Regions from separate parts of the Paenibacillus sp. Leaf72 genome, predicted to be linked through region 2. Evidence: predicted binding sites of a transcription regulator. Region 2 holds the regulator's gene; the other holds the start of a gene.
What was found. Region 2 encodes Rex, which represses fermentation and respiration genes when NADH is low (regulators of the CRP and FNR family bind a similar motif). Its sites were predicted from a motif close to TTGTGAAATATTTCACAA; they were not measured.
Positions count from the first base shown of each region.

Region 1: the regulator Rex is predicted to act here: its motif matches at 5,655-5,672, upstream of ASF12_RS16255 (formate/nitrite transporter family protein).

Region 1 covers NZ_LMLV01000012.1:342,071-349,959, forward strand. The annotation lists gene ASF12_RS16225 (ATP-binding cassette domain-containing protein) at 1-821, shown strand, start outside; gene ASF12_RS16230 (TlpA family protein disulfide reductase) at 858-1,277, shown strand; gene ASF12_RS16235 (hypothetical protein) at 1,595-1,987, shown strand; gene ASF12_RS16240 (MauE/DoxX family redox-associated membrane protein) at 2,037-2,534, shown strand; partial or broken gene ASF12_RS33765 (transposase) at 3,411-3,662, shown strand; gene ASF12_RS16250 (L-lactate dehydrogenase) at 3,785-4,708, opposite strand; gene ASF12_RS16255 (formate/nitrite transporter family protein) at 4,773-5,594, opposite strand; gene ASF12_RS16260 (pectate lyase) at 5,879-6,550, shown strand; gene ASF12_RS16265 (histidine kinase) at 6,677-7,889, opposite strand, start outside.
Region 2 covers NZ_LMLV01000001.1:304,460-312,348, reverse strand. The annotation lists gene ASF12_RS01295 (hypothetical protein) at 1-207, shown strand, start outside; gene dinG (ATP-dependent DNA helicase DinG) at 226-3,090, shown strand; gene ASF12_RS01285 (redox-sensing transcriptional repressor Rex) at 3,087-3,743, shown strand; gene ASF12_RS01280 (amidohydrolase) at 3,724-5,025, shown strand; gene ASF12_RS01275 (hypothetical protein) at 5,025-5,552, shown strand; gene ASF12_RS01270 (hypothetical protein) at 5,699-6,241, shown strand; gene ASF12_RS01265 (AAA family ATPase) at 6,234-7,730, shown strand; gene ASF12_RS01260 (3-hydroxyacyl-CoA dehydrogenase family protein) at 7,889-7,889, shown strand, end outside.

The sequences.
Region 1 (7,889 bases), on a different contig from region 2:
TTCTGGATAACCCGAATGATGGACAATTAGATTTTAGTTTGCTGAAAAATATAAAGATTTCGGATCTTAATTTTTCTTACCCTAATAATTCAGTTGAAGTATTGAAAAAAATTAATTTAACGATTAATAAAGGTGACACCGTTGCAATACTGGGTGAAAATGGATCAGGAAAATCAACGCTAGTCAAAGTATTGCTCGGTCTCTACGAGACGAAAAAAAGTCATGTGCTTTTTGATGGAATACCGATGAATTTGATTAATAAAGAGAGTATGTTCAAGAAAACAAGTGTAATTTTCCAGGACTTCCTTCAATATCATACCACAATACAAGATAACATTGGAATTGGTGATCTTGAAAATTATCATAATGAGAAACGCATGCTTGAAACCTTAGAGAAAGTGGATATCAAGTCGCTTGGTTATAATCTTCAAACAAGCATTGGGCTTGTTGATGAAAACGCTATTAATTTATCAGGAGGTCAATGGCAGAGAGTGGCTTTAACAAGATTCTTTTTTAAAGAAAATCTTGAGTTGGCTATTTTTGATGAACCTACCTCAGCATTAGATCCTCTCACAGAACTGAGACTATTTAAAGATATTTTATCTCGTTGCGAGGAGATTACAACTATAATTATCTCTCATCGTGTAGGTATCGCAAGAAAGGCAGATAAAATCGTTATTATGGAGAATGGAAGTATTGTAGAGCAAGGCACACATAAAGAATTGATTGATTTAAAGAACATATATTATGATATGTGGATGTCTCAACAAGAGTGGTATCAAGAAGATGAAAAAGAAGTATTAATTAGTACTTCAATCTGAGATTTAAATTAATTAGGTGGAATTAGGAGGGGAAATATGAATAGCACGAGGGAAATTGATGAGGATTTATTGGGTGCTTTTCTCACCTTAAAGTTTATAGATTCAAAGGGGGAAAAGTCAACTATTAGTCGTGGTGAAGGAGAAACGATACTATTCTTCACATCTCTTTACTGTATACATTGTATAGATCTATTACCGCACCTTATTGAAATACAGAAGCTGGTTGAAGAATCTACGATCATCTTGTTTTCCGATGGTAGTTCTGAGGAACTTAGTGATATGATCAATTATTTTGATTGGCCATTCCAAGTTCTTCGATATGAGGAAAGCAATATGGAAGATTATTTTCCTCAGGTAATGCTCCCGTTTACTGTTATTTTAGATACAAATAATAAAGTTAAACATGTGGCTACAATTTATAACAAGAATGATTTTATGGTGACACAATTTGATTAAACTCTAATAAAAATACTGCTCAATTTTGAAAGGAGGTGATAAATATGGGATGCCCTTGTCCAGCAGGATATTCACTTGCATCTTCAACGACACAAAAGACTTATTGTAGTAATGGCTCTTGTCAAGATGGTGGTACCTTCTACACTAAAATTTTATATGCTCAGATCATATCGATTTGCCTTGACGCTAAAGGTGTAGGTAAGCCGGTTGGTTGTGATCAAAAAGTTGGTTGTTGTGCGTAGCTGCTAATGAAATAAATGAAATGGAGGAAATTAGTTTCCTCTATTTCATTATTCTAATTTAAAGGAGAATTGTCAGTGCACACACAGCTCATAGTTTGCGATGAGATTTCTTTTGATATTCATAAAAAAAAACATGTTTTAGGATTGGTGATAAACCAAATTAAGGTTCAGGTGCTTCCATCAGTCGTCAGTTTTTCATATTTGCTTAAAATAACGAACATGCCTATAAATCAGGAGGTTCTTACAGAAATGAAGGTCGTTAATTCACGACAAGAAATTTTGGGCTCCACGACATATTACAATAGAAATTATAGAACAAATAGTGAAATTCCAGGGGTAGATCAAAATTATGATATCGACTTACTTGTAGAGGAAACGGGACCTATATTTCTTGAATGTTATATTAATGATAACAAAATGAATTGGTATCCTATTGATATTAGTTTTGAAGATGGTTACCAGTCTTAATGTTTATTTACTCAATAATAATAAAAATGATTACTGAGGGGTATTGGTAATGGTGTTTCTCCTCTATACTGCTAATATAATTATTGCTGTTTCTTTTTTGTTAGCTTTTAATTCTAAGTTGAGAAATATATTCAATTTTCAGTTGGAAATTTCATCCTATAATATTTTACCATTTAAAACCATTTCTATAGCTGCAAGGTTAGTTATCGGTTTGGAATTATTATTGGCTATTGCATTTATTTTTGATTTATGGGAAGTATGGAGACAGGCAATGAGCATCATACTGCTTGTTTTTTTTAGTATAATCACATGGAGAAAAAATCGTGGAAAAGCACAAAATTCTTGTTCTTGCTTTGGAGAAGTATCATTTTTAAATAAAAACCCATTACTAAGAAATGGATTATTAATACTATTTGTTTTAATTACAATGTATAATGCTGAAATTCCTATTAACACAATTGTTTCTCTTCAATTAATGTTTTTATCTATTTGGTTAGTTTTGTTGATTGAAATTTTGTTTATAAAAAATTGGGTTAAAAGGATATAATGATAATTAAATTGATTATGTATACAAACACTGTAATTTTTATAATTGTATTTATTTTATATATTCTAAAAAAATCCCGAAATATTGCTGTTTTGCGGTCGCTCTACTCACAAATATCTTTACTACTTGTGCAAAATCAAATAAGGGCAATCGTTCTTGACTATAAAAATGCTTCCTATGAGCAGATAGACCGTTTACTTTGCGAGTCAAGTATTTCTGAGCAAGTTATATTTTTTTCAGCTCCGCACTGGTTATACATAATCAAAAAAAAAACTTGGAAGAAACACAAGGTTTTTCATATTTCCTCTTTGGAGAATATTGAGATTAACGAAGGTTCGGGATATCTTATTTATTGCAAAAAGAATAAAATTGTAATAATTAGAGAATTAACTGAATACTTAATACATTTAAAAAGAAAATTGTAACTACTTAGGTAACACTTAAGAAGCGAACTGTCCACGGAGGGAAATGGCGAGAGCCTTGATGACTTCCCAGTTTTCTTTCTGAAATTCACAAAGAAGGTGCGTAGCCCATTCATGCCCGTCTGATGATTCAATACTGAGACATTCCAGCAATAAATGAGCGATGCACAAGACATGTTTATAGTGATAATCCGTGTTGAAATAGGTGCTAAAACAGTTATGGACGACAATCCCTGAACAAAAGGGTAAGCAGGCGATAGAAACTATCGGCTGCTTACCGCGACCCTGATGAATGCCTGAACAGATCCAGTGCGGGTCCCCCTGTATCATGATAGTTGTCGTACCTCTCAAAAGACTTAAAGACAGCAAAGAGTGTCACTTAAAGCTGACCTTTTCGAAGCTATGGGAACAGGAAACACCAGAGTAGGCTAATTCCTTCTAAGATGACTGGTATTATTGGGAAACTCATAGTCAAATTTCAGATATGATAAAAGCCGATTCGTCAGCATCAGCAGGGCACCATATCTTACGGCGGTTTACATCCAAAGAAACCAACGGCATCTTTGAGACTATAGATGGGCTTGTGCAATGCGTGAAACGACGAGCGCATGGTTACAGATCGGTTAGAAACCTTACTAAGATGATTTATTTAATCACTGGAGGATTGAAGCTCAAAATGGCCGTATCTGACAAAGAAGAACCGTAGATCAGTTTGGAGCCACAACCCGCTCATCTCACCGAATACGATTCCTTTGTCCAAGTTTTATAGGTTTCAACTACCTAAGCGAAACTGTGAGTAGCCCTCTATTTGATGTTCGATTCAATATGTTATGCCATCTCATCCCGAATCGACTCAATCAAGCCTTTCAGCTTGTTCGCCGACTTCTGGAACAGCGCCGTTTCTTCGTCCGACAGTGTCAGCTCCAGAACGTTGCGGATACCGCTGCGATCAACGACGCATGGAACGCCGATGTATACATCGGATACGCCGAGGTAGTTGTCGAGCAGGGTCGATACGTTCAGCACGGCGCCTTCATCTTGCAGAATCGCGGTACAGATGCGGTCGAGTGCCAGAGCGATGGCGTAATACGTCGCGCCTTTTGCTTCGATAATTTGGTAAGCGGCATCGCGTGTGCCGGTGAAAATCCGTTCTTTCTGTTCGTCGTTCAGTCCGAGCTCTGTACCCGCAACGTTCGACAGGCTCCATACCGGCAGCTCGGAATCGCCATGCTCCCCGATAATTGGGGCGTGGACGCTGCGCGGATCAATGTTCAGCTCTTCGCCAATCAGATAGCGGAAGCGTGCGCTGTCGAGCAGCGTGCCTGAACCGATGACGCGGTTAACGGGCCAGCGCGATTTTCGCAAGGAGAAGTAGCTCATGACGTCCACTGGGTTCGAGGCGATCAGCAGAATGCCATCGTCATTATATTTCAAGACCTCATCAATAATTTGGTCAAAAATCGCTACGTTGCGCTTCAGCAGCTGAATGCGCTCTTCGCCTGGACGCTGGGCCACACCGGCCGTAATAATAATGATGTCCGCGCCTTTGCAGTCCTCGTAAGTGCCTGCCCATACCTTCGTGCCGCCAAGGAACGGCATGCCGTGGTTCATGTCGAGCGCATCGCCGATCGCTTTCTTCTCATTGGCATCGATAAGCACCAGCTCATCCATGCGATTGCGAAGCAGCAGTGTATAAGCGGTTGTTGAGCCTACAGCCCCAGCGCCAATGACAACAATTCTTGATTTTTTCATATCCGATCTCTCCCCGTCTAATGGTGTAGTTGCTTCTAGTTTTGCTTTTGCCATTACTCCTGAATTACTTCTGCAATGCCTTCTGTTCTTGCTCTTGCGCGTGATCCTCTTTGTCGAAATAAGGCTTGTTCACGAAATAATACATATATCCCATTAATACGCCGCCGCCAATCAGATTGCCCAGTGTGACAGGCACAAGATTGTGAATGACGCCGCCGTAAGTAATCGTGTCTGGATGGTCGACGACTAGTGCAATAGCAAAGGTGCACATGTTGGCAATGCTATGCTCGTAGCCCGAAATAAAGAAGCAGAAGACGAACAGCATCATGGAAAACATTTTTGCCCCGTCATGCTTCATGCCCATCGGGATAAAAAAGGCGAGACAGACTAGCCAGTTACATAAAATCGCCCGGAAAAAAAGCTCCATCGACGACGTATGCATTTTCGCTTCGACGACACTGAGCAGGAACGTATTGACCTTCTCGCTGTCGAACAGTCCGGTTGTCATAATGAGCAGGGCGAACACGGCTGCGCCAAGCAGGTTGCCAGCGTAGCTGGTCAGCCACATTTTGATGGCGTCGGTCCATTTGAGCTTGCGCCGGAGCGCGGTAAACGAATAATAAAACGTATTGCCGGTAAACAAGTCGCCGCCGCCGTATGCGATGAGAATAATCGCAGCTCCGAACGTTAGCGCGGCCATCGGATAAGCGAGTGGAGAATGCTCGGCGTAAAAAAAGTTACCCGTCTTAAAGGCGACTATAACGCCAAAGCCAATGAACATGCTGGCGAGCATGGACCTGGAAATATACCGGATGCGGCTTTGCTGAAAAATCATATGCTTCTTGTGTGCGAGTTGCTCGACCTTGCGTAGCGGTTCAGTTTCCATGAGCATTCACTCCTCTTGCTGCTTACTGAGGTTAGAATAACACAGGAGGGACACAGTCGATTGTGACATTCCTCACAGGTAAAGGCGAAAATTGTTACAGAAATAAGGGATTCCCGGCGGAGTGGACAACTACTGAGCTAATGATTATTCCTGTAATGGCAAAAATTAGGTAGTCTTCTTGTAGATGCAAACGGAGGTGCACATCTATTTGCATAAATATAGCGGCATTAAAGAATGAGGCTTCACCACAACCAAATTAAATGGAATAAAGGAGAGTTTATTCGATGAAAAAATGGATTGGTGCTCTATTATCTTTGGCCCTTATTATTGCAATTGCTGGTGTGCAGCCTGCCCCTGTATCAGCGGCAGAAGTTGTAAACGCTACCATTATTGTTCCTAAAAATACGACCTATGACGGCAAAGGCAAAGTTTTTGTCGCGAACCCGAGTACGTTAGGGGATGGCAGCCAGGCTGAGAACCAGAAGCCGGTATTCCGTCTGGAGGCAGGCGCAACGCTGAAAAATGTCATTATCGGCGCTCCTGCTGCCGACGGCGTTCACTGCTATGGCAGCTGCAATATTGAGAATGTGACATGGCAGGATGTAGGCGAGGACGCTTTGACTCTAAAATCTTCCGGTACCGTTAATATTACAGGCGGCGGCGCATATAAAGCCTATGACAAGGTGTTCCAAATGAATGCATCCGGCACGATCAATATTAAAAATTTCAAGGCCAATGACATCGGCAAGCTCGTTCGTCAAAATGGCGGCACCTCTTATTCGGTATCCATGAATGTTTCAAATAGCGATATTTCCAAGGTGAAGGATTCCATTTTGCGTACAGACAGCAGCTCCACAACGGGCAAAATAACAAACACGCGCTATTCTGGCGTGCCGACGCTGTTCAAAGGTTTTGCATCCGGCAAAACCAGTCAATCCGGAAACACGGCTTATTAGGCAATCCTTCCAAAAAAAGACGCGGCAATGCCGCTTAAGCTTTAGCTTAAGCCTTAGCTTGAACCTGAGCCTGAGCCGCAGAGCCTAGCGTTTGGAAGGATAGCCGTCCCCCGTAAGTAAGCCTGTTTATAAATCATCAACAGGGCCTGTGCCGAGATTAGGCGGCATGGGCTCTGTTTCCCATTTGGCGACAATGAGCATATCCAAATGTCTGGCGGAGCGTAGCAAATCCTGCACAATCGTTTTGCGGACGAGCATTTGCCACGGCGGCCGGCGCGATTGTCCAATAATGAGCTGGGTCGCTTGCAGGTCAGCCATCTGTTTCAGCAAAATTCCGCTAATTTCCTGGCGTCTATCTGCCGCACTTACCGCCAGCTGGCCGCCAAGCCGCTCGCACAGCTGCCGCAGCGCATGAAGCCGCTTTTGCTGCACCTCGGTTTGCTGAATTTTACGGCTGTGCACATAATGGACATGCCATTCTGCCTTCAAGCGGTGAGCGATGCGAAAGCCGCGGCGAATCAGCCTTTCCGCCTGATCACCCAAATCGATGCATACAAAAATCACCTCGCGCTTGCGCCAAGGTCCCCGAAGCGAAGGGCCGCGTTCCCACGACTCCAGCCGTTCATCGACATCATCCGCAATTTCGCGCAGCGCCAGCTCTCGCAAGGCAATCAAATTGCCGATTTTGAAAAAAGAGCCCAGCGCCTGCTCCACCTTTTCCTGCTTGTAAATTTTGCCGTCGCGCATGCGCTGCGCCAGCATTTGGGGCGTAACGTCAATGAGCTCGATTTCACTTGCCATTTGTAAAATCGCGTCCGGCACCGTTTCTCTCACCCGCACACCGGTCAATTGCTCCACCGCGTCATTCAAGCTTTCCACATGCTGCACGTTCACGGTGGAAATAACGGAAATCCCGTTTTCCAGCAGCAGCAAAATATCTTCGTACCTTTTCTTGAGCAGGCTGCCGGGCACATTCGTATGGGCAAGCTCATCGATCAGCACAACCTCGGGGCGGCGCGCGATAACAGCCGTTGTATCCATTTCCTCAAGCCGCGCTGCCCCATAGGGAATAACTGCCCGGGGCAAAATCGCCAAGTCGCCGACCTGCTCGGCCGTTTCCTTGCGTCCATGCGTTTCCAGCCAGCCAATGACGACATCTACGCCTTTACGCTTAAGAATGTTACCCTCCTGGAGCATTTTGTACGTTTTCCCGACGCCAGGAGCGGCTCCGATATAAATTTTGAACGTGCCGCGTCGCATGCGCTGGGCCTGTTCCTCCATCTCGCGGGAGTCCAGACGATGAAAAAGCGCCTCCTGCCCGCCCCAGCGGGTTTTAACG
Region 2 (7,889 bases):
TATCCGAAATGGCTCGCTTTAAGCTATAATGCCCTTGGGTGCATTCAAGCGGTTCATTTAAACTTGGAGCAGGCAGAGCAATTTTTCCTTAAAGCCTATGAGCTGGACCCAAGCTTTAAGGATCCGCTGAATAATTTGCAGAGCTGCCGGGAACGTCCGCAGCAGTTGTCATTATTGTTCGGCAGCACGGAGCTATGCTGCTTGTGAGAGGATCGGATTTATTTTATGAAATATGCAGTGCTTGATTTGGAAACGACCGGACACAGCGCCTCCGATGATATTTTGCAGGTGGGGCTGGTCCTCCTTGATGATGATCTTGAAGTTATTCATACGTATAATTCGTTTGTAAAGCCAACGATTGCGATACCACCGTTTATTACGCAGCTAACGGGCATTGACGAGGCAATGGTGGCGGATGCTCCTGAGCTGTCTGATGTGCTGATGGATATGATTCCGCTGCTTGATGATGCGGTGCTTGTCGCGCATAATGTCAATTTTGACGCTGGTTTTCTGAACCAAGCGCTTGATCGCAGCGGCTACCACACGTTTGCAGGGCGCAGGCTCGATACGATTGAGCTGCTGCGCATTCTTTTTCCATCGATTACGTCTTACCAGCTTGGTGCTGTGTCTGAGCAGTTCGGCATTACGCATGATCATCATCATCGCGCTGATAGCGATGCGATGGCGACCGCCGTTATATTTGCCAAATCAGTTCAAAAGCTACGGAGCTTGCCGCTGCTGACTTTGCAGCGGTTATCTTCGCTTGTAGACAATGGCAGCGATTTAAGCTGGTTTATTACGCTGACGCTTAAGCAGGTGGAACAGAACATCGTTATGGGTGTTCCGGATTATGATTTTTTCAACCAGTTTGCGTTGAAAGCCAGAGAATGGACAGAGGAAAAGCCCGCGCGAAGCGAAGAGGGAGCCTCGCCTTTGCAGGATATGTCATTCGAGCAATATTTGGATGAAATCAAGCAGCGTTTTATTGAGCAATTCCCGAATTATGAAGAACGCGAAGCGCAGACGACGATGTTCCATGAAGTGTTTGATTCGCTGGATAGCAAACGCCATTTGCTCATTGAAGCGGGAACAGGTACAGGAAAGTCTCTCGGCTATCTGATTCCAGCGCTCTATTATGGTATCCGTCAAGATGAGAAGATAGTCGTCAGCACGCATACCATTAATTTGCAAGAGCAGCTAAGGCATCGCGATGTGCCGCTGCTAAAACAGATTTTGCCGATAGAGTTCCGAGCTTCTATTTTCAAGGGCAGAGGGAATTATTTGTGCCTGCGCAAATTTGAAAGTAAAATAAATACGAGGGATATGATGTCCCCCGTTGATGATGCAATTACTGCCTCACAAATGGTCGTTTGGCTGGGCGAGACGGAAACAGGCGATCAGGAAGAGCTGAATTTCAGCAACAAGGGGACTGATTTCTGGTCGACCGTTGCCAGTGATGCAGATTCCTGTCTGAACCGGGCTTGTCCTTGGTTCAAACGCTGCTATTACCATCGTGCGAAGCATGAAGCTAATATTGCCGATGTGTGCATTACGAATCACTCCATGCTGTTTACAGACATTCAAGCGGATCATCGGCTGCTGCCGACTTACAGCCATTTGATTGTCGATGAAGCACATCATGTGGAGGAAGTAGCAAGCAAGCATTTGGGCATGCAGCTGGGCTATTATTCGATAACGAATGCGATTACGCGGATGTTCAAGGATAGTCGTTCCGGCTTGCTGCCATCGTTGCGCATTCATCTTCAGCAGGAAAGCGATGAGCGGGTTCAAGGCTGGCTTGAGACGATTGACACCATTATCCCGACCTTCACGGAAGTGAAGGAGCATTGGGAGAGGCTCTTTGAAATGCTGTACAGCTTCGTGCAAGCTTCTCCTGACGCGACGGGTGAAAACAATCAATCCGTTTATCGCCTGCGAGGCGACAGTCTGCCTGAAGGCTGGTCCGAAGTGCTCGCCGAAGAGACCAATATTCATACGGAGCTCATTCGCGTGCTGAAGACAGCTGAGAAAATGTCTGAGGAAATTAAAGACCGCATCGATGAGCTGGCCGTACAGGCGCTTGTAACGGATCTGAATGGCGTTTTGCGCGATTTGACGAGAGTTAAGGATGATCTGCGCAGCTTTATGAAAGTCGATCAGACGACTGACGTATTCTGGCTGGAAGCCAACATGACCTACAAGCATCGCTCGCTGCATCTTTATGCGGTGCCGATTGATGTGAGCAGCCAGCTTCAGCAGTATTTATTTGATGTGAAGGACAGCATTATTTTAACGTCAGCCACCCTTTCGGTGCAAAAGTCATTCCAGTTCGCCGAAGAGCAGCTTGGACTTAGCGGCTTTGAAGAGGCGGGCAGACTGCGCACCGTACAGCTGGCATCGCCGTTTAATTACCGGGAGCAGGCGCTCGTCATTATTCCGCGCAATTTCCCTGTTCTTAAAGGCTCGGCGGGCGAGCCCGCATTTATTTCAATGCTCGTCTCTTCTTTGGCAGATGCAGTGCAGCAGACCAATGGCAGAATGCTGGTGCTGTTCACCTCTTACCGAATGCTCAAGCAGGTATATGACCCGCTTAAAGCGGCGCTCGCGGCCACCAGCATTCAAGTGCTGGGCCAAGGCATCGACAGCGGCAATCGTACGAAGCTGACGCGGCGTTTTTTGCAGCAGCCAGAGTCCGTACTGCTTGGTACAAGCAGCTTTTGGGAAGGCGTAGATATTCCAGGCGAAGCCTTGACTTGCCTTGCCATCGTCCGATTGCCGTTCCAACCGCCCAATCATCCGCTGTTGGAAGCGAAGTCGGAATTGCTGCAGCGCCAAAAGCAAAATCCATTTATGAAGCTGTCAATTCCGCAAGCGGTTATTCGCTTCAAGCAGGGATTCGGCAGGCTCGTGCGAACGGCGAAGGATAAAGGCATTGTCATTATTTATGATACGCGAGTGATTGAAACGTATTATGGCAAGCATTTTCTGTATTCCTTGCCTGGCCCGAAAATTGAGCATATGCATATAGAGCAAATTGTACCGAGAATGAAAGAATGGCTTGGTGCCGAGAGGGAGGAGGAGAACGGGTGAAGCAGACGAAAATATCGGAGGCCGTCGTAAGACGCCTCCCCATTTACCTGCAAGTGCTAAACGAGCTGAACAACCGGGAGGTGCAGACCGTTTCGTCCCAGGAGCTTGGCGTCAAGCTGGATTTGAATCCGGCGCAAATCCGTAAGGACTTGGCGTATTTCGGCGATTTTGGCCGTAAAGGCATCGGCTATGATGTGACGTATTTAATTGAAAAAATTCGCCAAATTCTCAAGCTTGATCAGACGATAAATGTCGCGCTTGTCGGTGCGGGTAATTTAGGCCATGCGCTTTGCAATTATAATAAATACTCCAAAGACAATATGAAAATCATCGCGGTGTTTGATGTGCATCCATCTAAAATCGGCTCGCAAATTAATAATTTGACCGTTATGCCGATGGATATGCTGAAACAAACGGTGGAGGAAAACAATATCCGGATCGGCATTATAACCGTTCCCGGATTTGAAGCGCAAAACGTCGCTAATCAATTTATTGACGCCGGCATTGAAGGCTTGCTTAATTTTGCCCCAGCGATATTGAAGGTACCTGAGGAAATTCGCATACATCATGCTGACTTTACGAAAGAGCTGCTAAGTCTGGCCTATTACTTGGAGAGGGAAAGGGATGACGAAAATGAGCCAAATTTGGATTGAAAATGGACGTTTTGTAACGATGGAGGATGGCGAGCATGTGCTGCAAGGGCATATGGTTGTAACCGATGATCGCATTACATATATCGGAGCAGAAGCTCCAACTGGGCTGCAAGCCGATGTGCAAAAGCTGGATGGCAGCAAGCTTGCTTTTATGCCGGGTCTAGTAAACACGCATGGACATGCGGCTATGACTTTGCTGCGCGGCTATTCCGATGATCAAAACCTGCAAGTATGGCTGGAGCAAAAAATGTGGCCGATGGAAGGCAAATACATCGACCTTGATACCCGTGCGGGCAGCGCGCTTGCCGTGGTGGAAATGCTTAAATCCGGTACGACAGCTTTCGTGGATATGTATGACCGCATGGACCAGCTGGCCGAAGTTGTTGAACAGTCCGGCATTCGCGGCTGTCTGACGCGCGGCGTCATCGGCCTTTGCCCGGAGGATGTACAGCAAGCTAAGCTGGCGGAAGCGATTGCTTTCGCACGCGATTGGAACGGCAAGGCCGATGGCCGGATTACGACGATGATTTCGCCGCATGCGCCTTATACATGCCCGCCAGATTATATTGAGAAATTTGTTCAGGCCGCTCATGATTATGATTTGCCACTGCATACGCATATGTCAGAATCGATTGCCGAAGTAGAGCAGAACGTTCGCGATTATGGCGTTCGTCCCGTTCAGCATCTCGACAATTTAGGCTTCTTCTCGCGTCCGGCGCTCGTTGCTCATGCGGTGCATTTGAATGACGAGGAAATTGCGCTGCTGGCTGAACGCAAAGTAGCCGTATCGCATAACCCGGTCAGCAACCTCAAGCTGGCAAGCGGCATTGCCCGCGTGCCTGCTTTGCTTCGCGCAGGTGTAACTGTATCATTAGGCACGGACAGCGCGGCGAGCAACAACAATCTTGATCTATTCAAGGAAATCAATCTTGCGGCTTTGCTGCATAAAGGTGTTTCTGGCGATCCTACGGTTGTGCCAGCCATTGAAGCTTTGCGTATGGGAACGGTATACGGCGCTCGCTCCATTTGGCAGGAGGATTCCATTGGCCGCCTGCGCGTTGGCATGAAGGCTGACTTCATCGCGATCGATATTGAACAGCCGCATTATTATCCACAGACGGATATTGTGTCCCATTTGGTATATGCCGGCTCTGGCCGCGACGTTAAGCATGTATGGGTGGACGGCCGCCAAGTTGTACGGGATGGCGAATGCACGCTGCTTGATGAGGAGAAAATTCGTCACGATGCTCAGGCGAGCTTCGAGAGGCTGTTGAAGGCATAATGCGGGCGAGAACGAGAAAGCCGTTTTGGACGGTAAAACGGGCTGTCTTTATTTCAGTTATTTTTGTTATCGCATTGCTGACCGTTACGATTGTTTATTACCGAACTGTGCATAAGGATTTATGGGCAGAGGAAGCCCCTATTAAAGCGCATGCTATTGAAGCCGCGCAGTTGACGGAAGTCACCGGGATGACGAAGCAGGTGTGGGATGGCATTTCCTGGGTTGTAAAAGGGAATACGGCTGATGAACAAGACGTTTATGTATTTCTAACGACAGCGGAAGGTCCTGTGCTCACGGTGAAAGCGACCGAGCATATTACTCAAGAGCAGGCGGATACTGCTTTACTGGGCAGCGAGCCGGATGCGGATATTAAAAGAACACAGCCGGGTTTGCTGAACGGCGAGCCGGTATGGGAAATTTTTTATAGCCGTGATGAAGCGATAACGAAATATTATTATGCGTATTATTCGTTCCGCGATGGCGCATTTTTGAAGAAATATAGTTTAGTAGGTGACAAGGCGTCCTAGCTGTAATGGATGCCTTAGCTGTAACAGTTGGAATTGCTGGCTATTATTACACCCCCTTATTCAACAGGCGATGTGATATACTTTCGTGTATCGGAGTGGATATGCGTTTGGTATATCACCGTCATTTTGAGAGGGGGATTTTTACGATGTTCAAACTCAAGATTATGCCGATTTTGCTAACAGCTGCTGCGTCCGCCCTCGTTTTATTTGGAGGCTGGCTTATTTATCATCAGGTTGCATTCGCAGCTCCGCTTGCCAAGGCGGTTGATTCAATAGAAGGCATTGCTTCATCCGAGACACCTATTATGGATACGGACCGTATTACTTTCCCGCTGACGCTTTCAGCTGGAGCGGATTTAAAGCATGTATATGAAACGATAGCGGGGCAAAGCAAATCTGTCATTGGAGGCCGCGACATTCAGCTCGATATTGCGAATACAAGCTCGAACGCCAAGCTGGATCAGCTTTGGTCATCGTCTCTATTCAAAGTGGCTGAAGCGATGGAGCACAAAAACTATTCGACTATTCCTGAGACGTTGAAAGCTTTGGCGGATGAACATTCAGGTGTTCACGCCGTTACCGATATGGATGACACCAATATATACATTACGCTGAAAGATGGTACGGCTACGAAGTATATCGTGCTTCCGCGTGTAGCCGCACAGCTGGAGGTGTCCAGTTATGCGTAAATACGGCATCGAAATGGCAATTGGTTTTATTCCGGTATTGATTGCCTTTCTTTTATTTGTGAATGTGAATTTAATGCCTTTTGTGCTGCTTGTCATTATCGCAGCTGCTGTCGTTTATTTAGCGACCGGCAGAGGAAAGCTTGCACATGCTTCAGGTACGAAGCGGCGGAAGGTATCGGACAGCGTGCCATTCTCCTTTGAGCAAATTGGCGGACAGGAGCGTGCCAAGCAGGAGTTGATCGAGGCGCTCGATTTTCTAGTCCGGCATGAGGAACTGAGCAAGCTCGGCATTCGGCCGTTGAAGGGAATTTTGCTGACGGGACCGCCGGGAACCGGGAAGACGCTAATGGCGAAGGCAGCCGCGCAATATACCGATTCGATTTATTTGGCTGCCTCCGGCAGTGAATTTGTGGAGATGTACGTCGGCGTCGGGGCAGGCCGGATTCGTGACTTATTCAAAGAAGCGCGGACGAAAGCGAAGAAAGCGGGCAAGGAAAGCGCCGTTATTTTTATCGATGAGATCGAGGTTATCGGCGGCAAGCGCGATGGCGGACAGCATCGGGAATATGATCAAACGCTTAATCAGCTGCTTACGGAAATGGACGGCATTCATGCGGATACGGCACCGCGGCTGCTCATTATTGCGGCAACGAACCGTAAGGAAATGCTCGACAGCGCACTGCTGAGGCCCGGACGATTCGACCGCCATATTGGTGTGGAGCTGCCGGACAAAAAAGCACGCTATCAAATATTGAATATCCATGCGGCCAACAAGCCGCTTGCCGATACAGTGGAGCTGGAGAAAGTAGCTGCTGAGTCGTTCGGCTTCTCCGGCGCACAGCTTGAGAGCGTCATGAACGAAGGCGCCATTTATGCGATGCGGGAGCAAAGCGAGGTCATTGAAGAGCAGCATCTGGCTATGGCGATTGACAAGGTCATGATGGGCGAGAAGACGGATCGCGAGGCGACGAAGGAGGAGCGCGAGCGTGTGGCGCTGCATGAGCTCGGCCATGCGATATCAGCAGAGCTGCTCCGCCCGGGCAGCGTATCTCAGGTTGCCTTGTCCCCACGTGGTCAGGCGCTAGGCTATGTGCGTCATAATCCAGAGCAGGACCGTTATTTATATACGAGGGATTTTCTGAATGGGCAAATTATGATTGCGCTTGGTGGGGCGGCGGCTGAGGAAATCTTCTACGGCAATCGCAGCACAGGGTCGCGTGGCGACTTTGATCAGGCGATGAACATTGTTCGTACGCTCGTCGAATCAGGCTTAACGGAGCTCGGCATTATTCATCCCGAAATGATGACGCCTGACGCCTGGGCGAAGATCAATCGCTCCATCCTTGACGATTTAATGGCCAAGACGACTGCGATGCTGGCGACGAAGCGTCAAGTTTTTCTGGACGCGCTTGATGTCCTGATCCGTGAAGAAACGCTCAGCGGCATTGAATTTCGTGAATTGCTTAAGAAGTTGTCACATAGCGCATAATAATTCAGCATGAATAATCCTCAATTTATTACAATTTGAAGGCAGACGACATGTCTGTCTTCTTTTTTTTCAGAAAACCGTTATAATAAACATTGAACATAACTATAAAGAGAATGTTTCTCATTTACATGCTGTAGGGAAACGACAAGGAGAGAATCA